DNA from 3 places in the Pantoea sp. PA1 genome. Region 2 is predicted to be linked to each of the others. Evidence: predicted binding sites of a transcription regulator. Region 2 holds the regulator's gene; each other region holds the start of a gene.

Region 1 (3,897 bases), on a different contig from region 2:
GTAAGTGAAGTTGTTGTTCCACGTCACGCTGTCGGAGAAGGGAACGTTGATCGTGCCTTCCACGCCTTCGACCAGGGCTTTCGGCACGTTTTCCCATTTGTAGATGTCCGTTTTACCGTTAGAGGCGGTGCCGGTTGGCACCCTGCCCGCGTCGATCTTGTTGCGGTAGTCGTTACGGAACCAGGTCAGTCCGGCCTGATAGCCGTCACGCTTCCACTCCAGCCCAATCTCCTTGTTGATGCTGTTTTCTGCTTTCAGATCATCATTCCCCATCAGGTAGCAGGCTCCGGTACTGGCGGCGCAGCCCTGGCCGTTGCTGTAGAGCAGATAGTTGGGGTTGGTCTGATAGAGGCTCGGCGCTTTATAAGCACGGGCGATACCCATTTTCAGGGTCAGCTCATCACCCAGCCCCTGAGACAGGTTGAGCGACGGACTCCAGTTATCGCCCACGATCGAGTGATGATCAAAACGCACTCCCGGCGTCAGCATGGTGCTGTCAGTCAGCTCAATGTTGTCTTCGGCAAACAGCGAGAAAATCTCCGCCTGAGAATAGGGAGAGCGGCCGGTGGTGGCGATCCCCGGAATGGAACCGTAACTGGCAGCCTGCGTGGTTGACGACGGATCTTTCATCCGCTGCTGATTCCACTCGGTGCCAAAGGTCGCCGTCTGATTCACCAGCCACTCAAACGGCACGCTGATCTCACTGTGCAGCAGCAGATCATCCAGCTGGATGGTGTTGAAATGGCTGTCGGAGAAGATGCCCTCCGTCCCGCCCGCCAGCCCCTCGTTCAGCCGGGAGTTACGGGTATTCTCATACTGCGCATACGTATTGGTACTGACGCCATTGTCCCAGGCACCGGTCCACCTGACAGAGACATTCTGCCGATAGAGCCGGTTAGTCTCATCACCATATTTACTTTTCACCAGATCACTGGTGTTGGTGTTCTGCGTATCCCCGGCGTAGAGGTTGCCCTGACGGCTGAAACCGGCTCCCACTTCCAGCGCCTGCATCGGCGCAAAAGCCCAGCGCAGCAAACCATGAATGTCTTTGTTGACCGCGCCTTCCCGGCCCGCCGGATACGATCCGGCATAGCTTCCGGTACGGGCGGCGGCGTGCCCTTCATTGATGTCATACGCATCTGCCTGCGTTTTTGCCAGCCCGCCATAGAGGCGGAAGCTGACATCATCCCCCAGTGGCCCCTCAAGGCTGAAGTTAGTGCGTCGGGAGGCCCCCTCATCCTTATGCTCCGGCACGTTGTAGTAGGCGCTCCACGAGCCGTGCCACTGATGATCCATCTCTTTTCGGGTAATGATGTTGACCACGCCGCCCGCCGCCCCGTTACCGTAACGGGCCGCTGCCGGGCCGCGGATCACCTCGATGTGATCGATGATCTCTGGCGGCACCCAGTTGCTGTCGCCGCGCGTGTCACGCTCGCCACGCCAGCCCAGCCGGACGGCATTACGGCTGGTCACCGGCAGACCATCAATCAGGATCAGGGTATTTTCCGGGCCCATGCCGCGGATATCGATCTGACGATTGTTGCCGCGCTGACCGCTGGTGGAGTTACCGGTCAGATTGACGCCCGGCATGGTGCGGATGATTTCGGCGACATCGCGCGCCGGCGGGTGCTTTTTGATTTCGTCGGCGGTAATGGTCGAGACACCCGGCGCCTGCAGCGTCTGCTCGGCGGCGGTCACCATCATGGTGCTGTCGTTAAGGCTGTCTGACGCGGTGTTGTTAAGCGCCGGATCGCTGCTGGCCGCCACGGCACCGGCAGAGATGAGAGAGGCGGTGAAACCCAGTTCAATCATAATGGCCAGTGAAAGCCGCGATAACTTTTTCATTTTTCTGTTCCTGGACGACCAGCAGGAATGCCACTGCCAGCGCGCCGGTAAAAAGGTAATGTCCCTGATCCCCTTCCTGCCCGGCTGATTTCAGCACCGCGAGACACCCCGCTGAAAGCCGGTGCGGCAGAGAAAATGCACACACGCTCTGACGAGCGGAAACACCCTATTGCAAATGCAAATAATTATCAATACTATTATTTATATCATTTATGGCACAGATTTCGTCTGTTCGAACGATGGCGCGTATGACCTGGTTAAACGAAGAAACCGGCAGTGAACGCTGGTGGCAACAGCAGCAGCAGCGGGGGATTCCGCTGATTGAACCGGGTGACGCGGGCACCTGTCAGGTCACCTTTTTCTGGCGCGATCCGCAGGGCGACACACAGAGATCGGATACCCGCCGCGTCTGGATCAACATTACCGGCGTGACCGATCATCATCATGCCGTCGCCCCTGTTTCACTCTCTCCATTGCCCCACACCGATGTCTGGTGGTGGCAAACCACCCTGCCCGCTGACTGGCGTGGCAGCTACTTTCTGATCCCGGATACGCAGGCTGAGCCGTTTACCGGCCAGAGCAATGCGCAGGCGTTACGGCAGTGGTGGAAGCAGAAATTTCCGCAGGCGCAAAACGACCCGCTCAATCCGCTGCGTGGCTGGGCGGGCGGGCGCGGTATGTCACACTCGCCGCTGCACCTGCCTCATGCGCCTGACCAGCAGGTCTGGCGGGCGGTCGATGAAGGCCGCGCCGCCGCAGTACCCCTGCAACACTTTCTGTGGCGCAGCAAACGGCTGGGCAACCAGCGTCAGATCTGGATCTGTGTAACCGGCGAGGCCGATGCTGGCGCGCGTCCGCTGGCACTGCTGCTGGATGGACAGTTCTGGGCGCACAGCATGCCGGTTGCCGGTCCGCTTCAGCAGCTCACCGCGGCAGGCGAACTGCCCCCGGCGGTCTATGTCATGATCGACATCATCGATCGTGAACACCGCACGCGCGAGCTGACCTGCAACCCTGACTTCTGGCTGGCCGTTCAGCATGAGCTGCTGCCACAGGTTGCGCACCAGACGCCCTGCCGTATCGACAGCGACCGCACGCTGGTGATCGGCCAGAGTTTTGGCGGCCTCGCTGCCGCTTACGCCACGCTGACCTGGCCCGACACCTTTGCCGGTGCCGTCAGCCTTTCCGGCTCTTTCTGGTGGCCCGGGCGCGACGATCCCAGCGGCTGGCTGCCGCAGCAGTTACAGCAGGGCCTGCTGCAGGCACCGCCACGGCGCTTTTATCTGGAAGCGGGTCGGCGCGAGCGGCTGATTCTGGCCGCAAATCAGCAGTTTCAGCGCGATCTGACCGATGCCGGACATCAGGTCAGCTATCACCCGGTGGAAGGCGGTCACGATGCACTCTGCTGGCGCGGCGGGCTGCTGACCGGCCTGAAAACCCTGTGGCCATCATCCTCATTCGCTTAACGTCCGCCGCCTGCCCGCCACTGCAGGGTGCCACGGGCAGAATCGGGACGTCAGCGCGCCCCGCGATGGTGGTCAGGAGACTGATATGCAACAACCTCACCCTTTTGACGACCCGCAGCAGGCGTGTCTGGTACTGAAGAACGATCGGCAGCAATACAGCTTATGGCCCACCTTTTGTGCGATCCCGGCCGGGTGGCAGCCGGTATGGGGCCCCGCGCCACAGGCACACTGCCTGACGTGGCTGAATGAACACTGGCACAATATCCGCCCCGTCACCGCAGAAGCCAGCCGGAGCGATCATGTCTGAACTCTCCCTGACACCACAGAAAACGCTGCCGCTGGTGGCTGCCCAGCCCGGTATCTGGATCGCTGACCAGCTCTCGCCCTATAGCAATGCCTACGCCGTGGCACATTTTGTGGAACTGCGGGGCGCACTGGACAGCGCGCTGCTCTCCCGCGCTATCGTGGCGGGCATGCAGGAGGCGGACACCCTGAACATGGCCTTTGGCGAGCGGGACGGCGAGCCGCTGCAGTGGCCTGTCGCGCAGCATTTCCGCTTACCCGAGGTGATCGATCTGCGCGCCGC
Region 2 (3,897 bases):
GTGAGGCTGAAGCCCGCCCAACTAACTTTATTCGTCAGATCATTGACGAAGATTTGGCGAGCGGTAAGCACAGCAGCGTGCATACCCGTTTTCCGCCGGAGCCCAATGGCTATCTGCACATTGGTCATGCGAAATCGATCTGTCTGAATTTTGGCATCGCCCAGGATTATCAGGGGCAATGCAACCTGCGTTTCGACGATACCAATCCGGTTAAAGAGGATATGGAATTCGTTGAATCCATCAAGCGTGACGTCCAGTGGCTGGGTTTTGAGTGGAGCGGTGAAGTCTGCTACTCATCAGACTATTTCGATCAGCTCTACAACTATGCCGTTGAGCTGATTACCAAAGGGCTGGCTTACGTTGATGAGCTGAGCCCGGATCAGATTCGCGAATATCGTGGCACCCTGAAAGAGCCGGGCAAAAACAGCCCGTATCGCGATCGCAGCGTGGAAGAGAACCTGGCGCTGTTTGAAAAAATGCGAAACGGTGGCTTTGCGGAAGGCACAGCCTGTCTGCGCGCCAAAATCGATATGGCTTCGAACTTCATCGTTATGCGCGATCCGGTGCTTTACCGCATCAAGTTTGCAGAACATCACCAGACCGGCAACAAGTGGTGCATCTACCCGATGTATGACTTTACCCACTGCATTTCCGATGCGCTGGAAGGCATTACGCACTCGCTCTGTACGCTGGAGTTCCAGGACAACCGCCGTCTTTATGACTGGGTGCTGGACAACATCACGATTCCGGTTCATCCGCGCCAGTATGAGTTCTCGCGCCTGAATCTGGAGTATGCGGTGATGTCAAAACGCAAACTCACTCAGCTGGTGACCGAGAAGCACGTAGAAGGGTGGGACGATCCGCGCATGCTGACCGTTTCAGGTCTGCGCCGTCGTGGTTACACCGCAGCTTCTATCCGTGAGTTCTGCCGTCGTATTGGCGTGACCAAGCAGGATAACATCGTCGAGATGGCGTCACTGGAATCCTGCATCCGTGATGATCTGAACGAAAATGCGCCACGCGCGATGGCAGTACTCGATCCCCTGAAAGTGGTGATCGAAAACCTGCCCGCCGGTCATAACGAGGTCATCACCATGCCTAACCATCCGGGTAAACCGGAAATGGGCACGCGTGAAGTGCCGTTCAGCCGTGAGATCTGGATTGACCGTGCAGATTTCCGCGAAGAGGCGAACAAACAATATAAACGTCTGGTTCTGGGCAAAGAAGTCCGTCTGCGCAATGCCTATGTGATCCGTGCAGAGCGGGTAGCCAAAGATGAAGCGGGCAACATTACCTGCATCTACTGCACCAGCGATGTGGATACCCTGAGCAAAGATCCGGCCGATGGCCGCAAGGTGAAGGGGGTGATTCACTGGGTGTCTGCGGATCATGCGCAGCCTGCCGAGTTCCGCCTCTATGACCGACTGTTCAGCGTGCCGAATCCGGCGGCGGCTGAAGATTTCCTGGCGGTGATCAACCCTGATTCACTGAGCATCAAAAATGGTTTCGTCGAACCGAGCCTGCGCGATGTGGAAGCAGCCACCCCGTTCCAGTTTGAGCGAGAGGGCTATTTCTGCGCCGACAGCGTTTACTCTAAACCGACGCAGCTGGTGTTTAACCGCACCGTGGGGCTTCGCGATACCTGGGCTAAAACGGGCGAATAATCGTTTAGGGCTGACCTCATAAAATGACAAAAGGGCGATTAATCGCCCTTTTTTATTGCCCCTGTGTTGAGAATTGCCGACGTTTATTCTGGCTTAACGCAAATCCTGCTCAGACTGCCTTGTGAGAGAAATCTGAGTTTAAAAAAATTAATCAATTTCAGGATGTGAATTGTCCGCTTTCAGGTAGGCTATGCGCTCTAAGAGGTAGCAAAGCGGGTTATATAAGGAAAAAAAATGCCAGTCCTCGCTCAGGAAGCCAAACACAGTGTCGTCGTTTTACATCAGCTCATTGAACGTATTTTTAATCAGCCTGCCGGATCGGATGACAGCTTTGAGCTGATGATGTCCTTTTTCCATCCTGATTTCCGCATGGTGACGCCAAAAGGTAAAGAGTACGATCTTAACGCGGTCGAAGAGCTGTTCCGACAGCTGCAGGGGCAGCGGGAAGGGATGCGAATTGCGACCTGTGAGCACGTCATACTCTCTCATCACGAAAATGAGATCACCGTGCAGTATCGTGAGATGCAGATGCTGAATGGCAATAACCAGAGCCGTATTTCGCTGGCGATTCTGGATTGCAGCAGCTCGAATCCACGCTGGCGTTATCTGCAGGAGACGCTGGTGGCCTGAGGGTTCAGCTGAGCACAGACGAAAAAAAACCGGTCACGTAACCGGTTTTTTTATTTCCGCACGCCAGATTACTGGTCGTGCAGGGTCTCATCTTCACGGCAGTCGCCCAGCGTACAGTGTCCGTACAGATAGAGGCTGTGGTTGGTCAGCTTGATGCCGTGGCGGGTCGCGATTTCACGCTGACGCGTTTCGATGGATTCATCGCTGAACTCAATAACCTTGCCACAGTCCAGGCAGATCAGGTGATCGTGGTGATGCTGCTGCGTCAGTTCGAAAACGGATTTGCCGCCTTCAAAGTTGTGACGGGTCACAATACCGGCGTCGTCGAACTGGTTCAGCACGCGGTAAACGGTGGCCAGGCCAATCTCTTCGCCGATGTCGATCAGGCGTTTATACAAATCTTCCGCGCTGACGTGATGGCACTCAGGTTCCTGAAGCACTTCCAGAATTTTCAGTCTGGGCAGTGTCACTTTCAGGCCAGCCTTCTTTAATGCGGTGTTGTTGTCAGTCATGCGGATTTTGTCCTGTTACTAATATTCACTTTTGTGGCTTGTCGCCTTGAATGTCGATCTGTGCTCATTCGCATTTGCGTCTCATTATAGAGCTCAGGGGATGAAATGAAAACCTGAGGGCCGTGAATCATCATGGGCGATGGGGGAAGCTTCACCGGGCCGGGGAGGATTCTGGCAGAGGTCTTTCAGTACATCACTGCGTCATACCGCCTGAGCTAATACGCGGAAGATCGATGCGGGTATTCTACAGATTAAACGAAGAAAGTTAAAAAAATGTGGCTATTATTTCTATAGGAAATTCCATTGCCTCAATGTGAGCTGGCGCTCACATTGAGGCGGGGTGCATCAGGCTTCGATGATCTCTTTCAGCTGCAGTTCATCAAAAATCTGCTTAACCCACTGATCAACGCGCTGGCTGGTCAGCTCAGGCTGACGATCTTCGTCAATGGCCAGGCCCAGGAAGTGCGTCTCATCAGCCAGACCTTTTGAGGCTTCGAAATGGTAGCCTTCTGTTGGCCAGTGACCCACGATAACGGCGCCGTGCGGCTCGATAATGTCGCGGATTGTGCCCATCGCATCACAGAAATATTCAGCGTAATCTTCCTGGTCGCCACAGCCAAACAGGGCAACCAGCTTGCCGTTGAAATCGATCTCTTCCAGCGTCGGGAAGAAGTCATCCCAGTCGCACTGCGCTTCACCGTAGTACCAGGTCGGGATGCCCAGCAGCAGGATATCAAACGCTTCCAGGTCTTCTTTTGTACTTTTCGCGATGTCATGCACTTCTGCAACATCTTTACCCAGCTGTTTCTGGATCATTTTTGCAATGTTTTCGGTGTTGCCGGTATCGCTGCCAAAGAAGATGCCTACGAGTGCCATGAGTAAAATAACCTCTTAAATCCTGATAATGAGATGTGTGCCGCAGCACATTTCTGCGAATAATAGCAGACGAGACAAACCCGCGGAACGGTTAAAGCCTCGACATTTGCTCCTGCGTGCGATTTGCCCGCATCAATCCAGTTTGAGCTGCGCCAGCAGCATCTGTTCAATCAGTTCGCTGCGGCTGAGATTACGCTGCGCGGCCAGCGAATTGA
Region 3 (3,897 bases), on a different contig from region 2:
TGCGCGGATGATGCTTGCGTTTGCTGAACGCTTCGGTCTCTTCCAGCGTGCGGCGGATATAAAACAGGAACGGCACAATCAGACAGCCCACCACAAACGGGATACGCCAGCCCCACTCCGTCACCGCCTCTTTCGCCAGCAGATGGTTCAGCATCAGACCCAGCAGGGCGGCGAAGATCACCGCAATCTGCTGACTGCCCGACTGCCAGCTGACGAAAAAGCCTTTGCGCCCTTTCGGCGCCACTTCGGCCAGGTAGACCGACACGCCCCCCAGCTCAACGCCCGCGGAGAAGCCCTGCAGCAGGCGTCCCAGCAGGATCAGAATCGGCGCCGCAGCGCCCAGCGTGGCGTAACCCGGCACCAGCGCGATAGTCAGGGTGCCAATCGCCATAAGACCCAGCGTCAGCAGCAGGCCTTTGCGGCGACCATGATGGTCGATGTACGCGCCCAGAATAATCGCCCCCAGTGGGCGCATCAGAAAGCCTGCGCCAAAGGTCATCAGGGTCAGCATCAGGGAAGCGAACGGGTCATCGCCGGGGAAGAAGGTTTTAGCAATGGCCGTGGCGTAGTAGCCAAAGACCATGAAATCGTACATCTCCAGGAAGTTACCACTGGTGACGTTGAAGATGGTTCGGGCGGCGCTTTTCGGGGGCTTTTGTAAAGACGGGGCGTGACTCATAACGGCTTCCTGTTGTTTTTTAGCCGTTTTAGCCTGCCTGCCGCGAGAATAATGTGACCTGGCTCACCATTGCACTTTACAATTCTATGTACATAAGTAACAACAAATTAACAATACAGACCAGCCAGCATAAGTGATCGGTGTCACGGCGGATCAGCCAGATATCATCTGGTCAGCAGAGGGCCATAAAAAAAGGCGACTGCCTCAGTCGCCTCTTTGTCGTGCCGGATAACCCGCTATTTCTTCACGGTTTCCGTACCCATCAGACCAATTTTCAGGTAGCCCGCCGTGCGCAGCTTATCCATCACGCTCATCAGCGTTTCATAATCGACCGACTTGTCGGCCTGGAAGAAAATGGTGGTCTCTTTATTGCCCTGGGTCTGGCTGGTCAGCACATTCACCAGTGAGTCCGGCGTCACCGCGTCGTTACCGACGTAAAGCTGCTTATCTGCTTTGATCGACAGGTAAACCGGTTTTTCCGGACGCGGCTGCGGCGCGCTGGTTGAGGCGGGCAGATTGACGCGCACGTCGACCGTGGCCAGTGGCGCGGCCACCATAAAGATGATCAGCAGTACCAGCATGACGTCGATAAACGGCGTCACGTTAATCTCATGCATTTCACCATCGGTTTGCAGATCGTCGTTTAATCGCATTGCCATAAGAACTTACCCTAAGCGCAGTTTCTGAGCCGCTGCAGGACGCGGAACCTCAGTGGCCACGGTACCCAGGTCGATGTCACGGCTCTGCAGCAGCATCACCTGCGCAGCGACATCACCCAGCGAGGCTTTGTAGTTGGCGATCATGCGGGCAAAGACGTTGTAGATCACCACCGCCGGGATCGCCGCGACCAGGCCAATCGCGGTCGCCAGCAGCGCTTCGGCGATACCCGGTGCCACCACCGCGAGATTGGTGGTCTGGGTTTTGGCGATACCGATAAAGCTGTTCATGATGCCCCAGACGGTGCCAAACAGACCGATAAAGGGCGCGACAGAACCAATGGTCGCGAGGAAGCCATTTCCGCGTCCGGCGTGGCGGCTGAACGCAGCAACGCGGCGCTCCAGGCGGAAGCTGGTGCGATCTTTAATGCCGTTGGTATCTTCCACACCCGCCGACAGCGTCAATTCATTCTGCGCATCGTTCAGCAGTACGACGCTGTGACTGTGATTGGTAAACGACTGGGCAATGCGGGCGGCGTCATTCAGACTGCGCGCTTCGCCCAGCGCCAGCTGCTCGCGCTTCAGGCGGCGCTTCGCGGCACTGAGTTCGGCATATTTGCCAAAGAATATCGCCCAGGTCACTACGGAGGCCAACAACAGGCCAATCATGACCACCTTTACCACGATATCGGCATGCTGATACATGCCCCAAACGGAGAGGTCCGTTTGCATCAAATCACTGGCTACCACGCTGCTTCTCCAACTTCATATACAGGGATGCGGGACAAGCGCGAATAATAGCAAAATAATGGCGAATTGATAGTAGTTCTCATTACTATTTACAAACTCTGACCGCCCGCTTTGCCGTGACCCGCGCGGCTTTCAACCCGCTTTTTATCCTGCTCTCTGTTCTGATAATCGCCATTGAGTCTCAACCCTGCTGGCCGTTTCGTGGTAACGTGAGAGCTTAGTCAGAAGCGGCAAGGGCGACTCATGACCACCAGAAAAATTGATACCACGCTCGTCAGTGCAGGACGCAGCAAGCGTTATACCCAGGGTTCGGTGAACAGCGTGATTCAGCGCGCTTCCTCGCTGGTTTTTGATACGGTCGCGGAGAAAAAACGCGCGACCGCAGGACGGGCAAAAGGTGAACTCTTTTATGGCCGTCGTGGCACCCTGACGCACTTCGCGCTGCAGGATGCGATGACGGAGCTGGAAGGCGGCGCGGGCTGCGTGCTCTACCCCTGCGGTGCGGCAGCGGTGGCGAATGCGATCCTGGCCTTCGTCGAAGCGGGCGATCATCTCCTGATGAGCGGCGCGGTCTATGAACCGACGCAGGATTTCTGCACCAGAATTCTGGCGAAGATGAATGTCTCGACCAGCTGGTTCGATCACAGCATCGGCAGCGAAATCGGTGCGCTGGTCCAGCCCAACACCCGCGTCGTGTTTCTGGAGTCCCCCGCCTCAATTACCATGGAAGTGCAGGATATTCCGGCGATTGTGGCGGCGGTGCGCGCCATCGCGCCAGAGGCGATCATCATGCTCGATAACACCTGGGCAGCCGGTATCCTGTTTGATGCGCTGGCGCACGGCGTCGATATCTCGATTCAGGCTGGGACCAAATATCTGATTGGACACAGCGATGCGATGATCGGCACGGCGGTCGCCAATGCGCGCTGCATCGATCAGCTGCGCGAAAACTCCTATCTGATGGGCCAGATGGTCGATGCCGATACCGCCTATATGGCGAGCCGCGGCCTGCGCACTCTGGGCACCCGTCTGCGTCAGCATGAAGAGAGCGCCCTGCAGGTCGCGGAGTGGCTGGCAGCACGGCCCGAGGTGGCCCGCGTCAACCATCCTGCGCTGGCGCAGAGCAAAGGCCATACGTTCTGGCAGCGCGACTTTAACGGCAGCAGCGGCCTCTTCTCATTCATTCTGCAGGAAAAATTGAGCGCCCCGCAGCTGGCGGAATATCTCGATCACTTCCATCATTTCAGCATGGCTTACTCCTGGGGCGGCTATGAATCGCTGATCCTGGCCAATCAGCCTGAAGAACTGGCCGCGATTCGTCCGGCGGGCGGCGTGGATTTCACCGGTACGCTGGTCAGGCTGCACATCGGTCTGGAGCATGTGGATGACCTGATCGCCGATCTGGAGGCCGGTTTTGCGCGTCTGACGCGCTGAGCAAAGAAAAAAGTAAACAGAAGATAAACCGGGTCGCGGCTGACCAGTGAGTTTGCCGGGCTATGATGGATTTGTTGTTAACATTTATCCCGTATCGTTCAGCGCGTCAGTGCAGTCACTGCGCGCGCGGAATGCAGACGAATAGTTCCTTGTGACGTGATGGAATCGCTAATGGGTGTTTTACACGAGATTGTCCAGGCGCTCTGGCATCAGGATTTTGCCGCGCTGGCAAATCCGGATGTGGTATGGGTGGTGTATGGCGTGATGTTTCTGACGCTGTTTCTGGAAAATGGTCTGTTACCTGCCTCCTTCCTGCCGGGCGACAGCCTGCTGTTACTGGCGGGTGCGATGGTGGCCAAGGGGGTCATGGATTTTGTC

The links. Region 2 encodes Fur, which represses iron uptake genes when iron is present. Its sites were predicted from a motif close to ATAATAATGAGAACNACTATCAA; they were not measured.
Region 1: the regulator Fur is predicted to act here: its motif matches at 2,021-2,043, upstream of fes (enterochelin esterase).
Region 3: the regulator Fur is predicted to act here: its motif matches at 2,152-2,174, upstream of exbB (tol-pal system-associated acyl-CoA thioesterase).

What each region holds. Positions count from the first base shown of each region.
Region 1 is NZ_JBXGEE010000002.1:195,268-199,164, reverse strand. Features, by position in the region: gene AC1V0D_RS11715 (TonB-dependent siderophore receptor) at 1-1,845, opposite strand, end outside; gene fes (enterochelin esterase) at 2,085-3,311, shown strand; gene AC1V0D_RS11705 (MbtH family protein) at 3,397-3,618, shown strand; gene AC1V0D_RS11700 (amino acid adenylation domain-containing protein) at 3,611-3,897, shown strand, end outside.
Region 2 is NZ_JBXGEE010000001.1:322,334-326,230, forward strand. Features, by position in the region: gene glnS (glutamine--tRNA ligase) at 1-1,664, shown strand, start outside; gene AC1V0D_RS01770 (hypothetical protein) at 1,899-2,294, shown strand; gene fur (ferric iron uptake transcriptional regulator) at 2,363-2,806, opposite strand; gene fldA (flavodoxin FldA) at 3,152-3,682, opposite strand; gene ybfE (LexA regulated protein) at 3,815-3,897, opposite strand, start outside.
Region 3 is NZ_JBXGEE010000004.1:179,146-183,042, reverse strand. Features, by position in the region: gene tcuC (MFS transporter) at 1-679, opposite strand, end outside; gene exbD (TonB system transport protein ExbD) at 916-1,338, opposite strand; gene exbB (tol-pal system-associated acyl-CoA thioesterase) at 1,345-2,067, opposite strand; gene metC (cystathionine beta-lyase) at 2,329-3,519, shown strand; gene AC1V0D_RS16425 (DedA family protein) at 3,691-3,897, shown strand, end outside.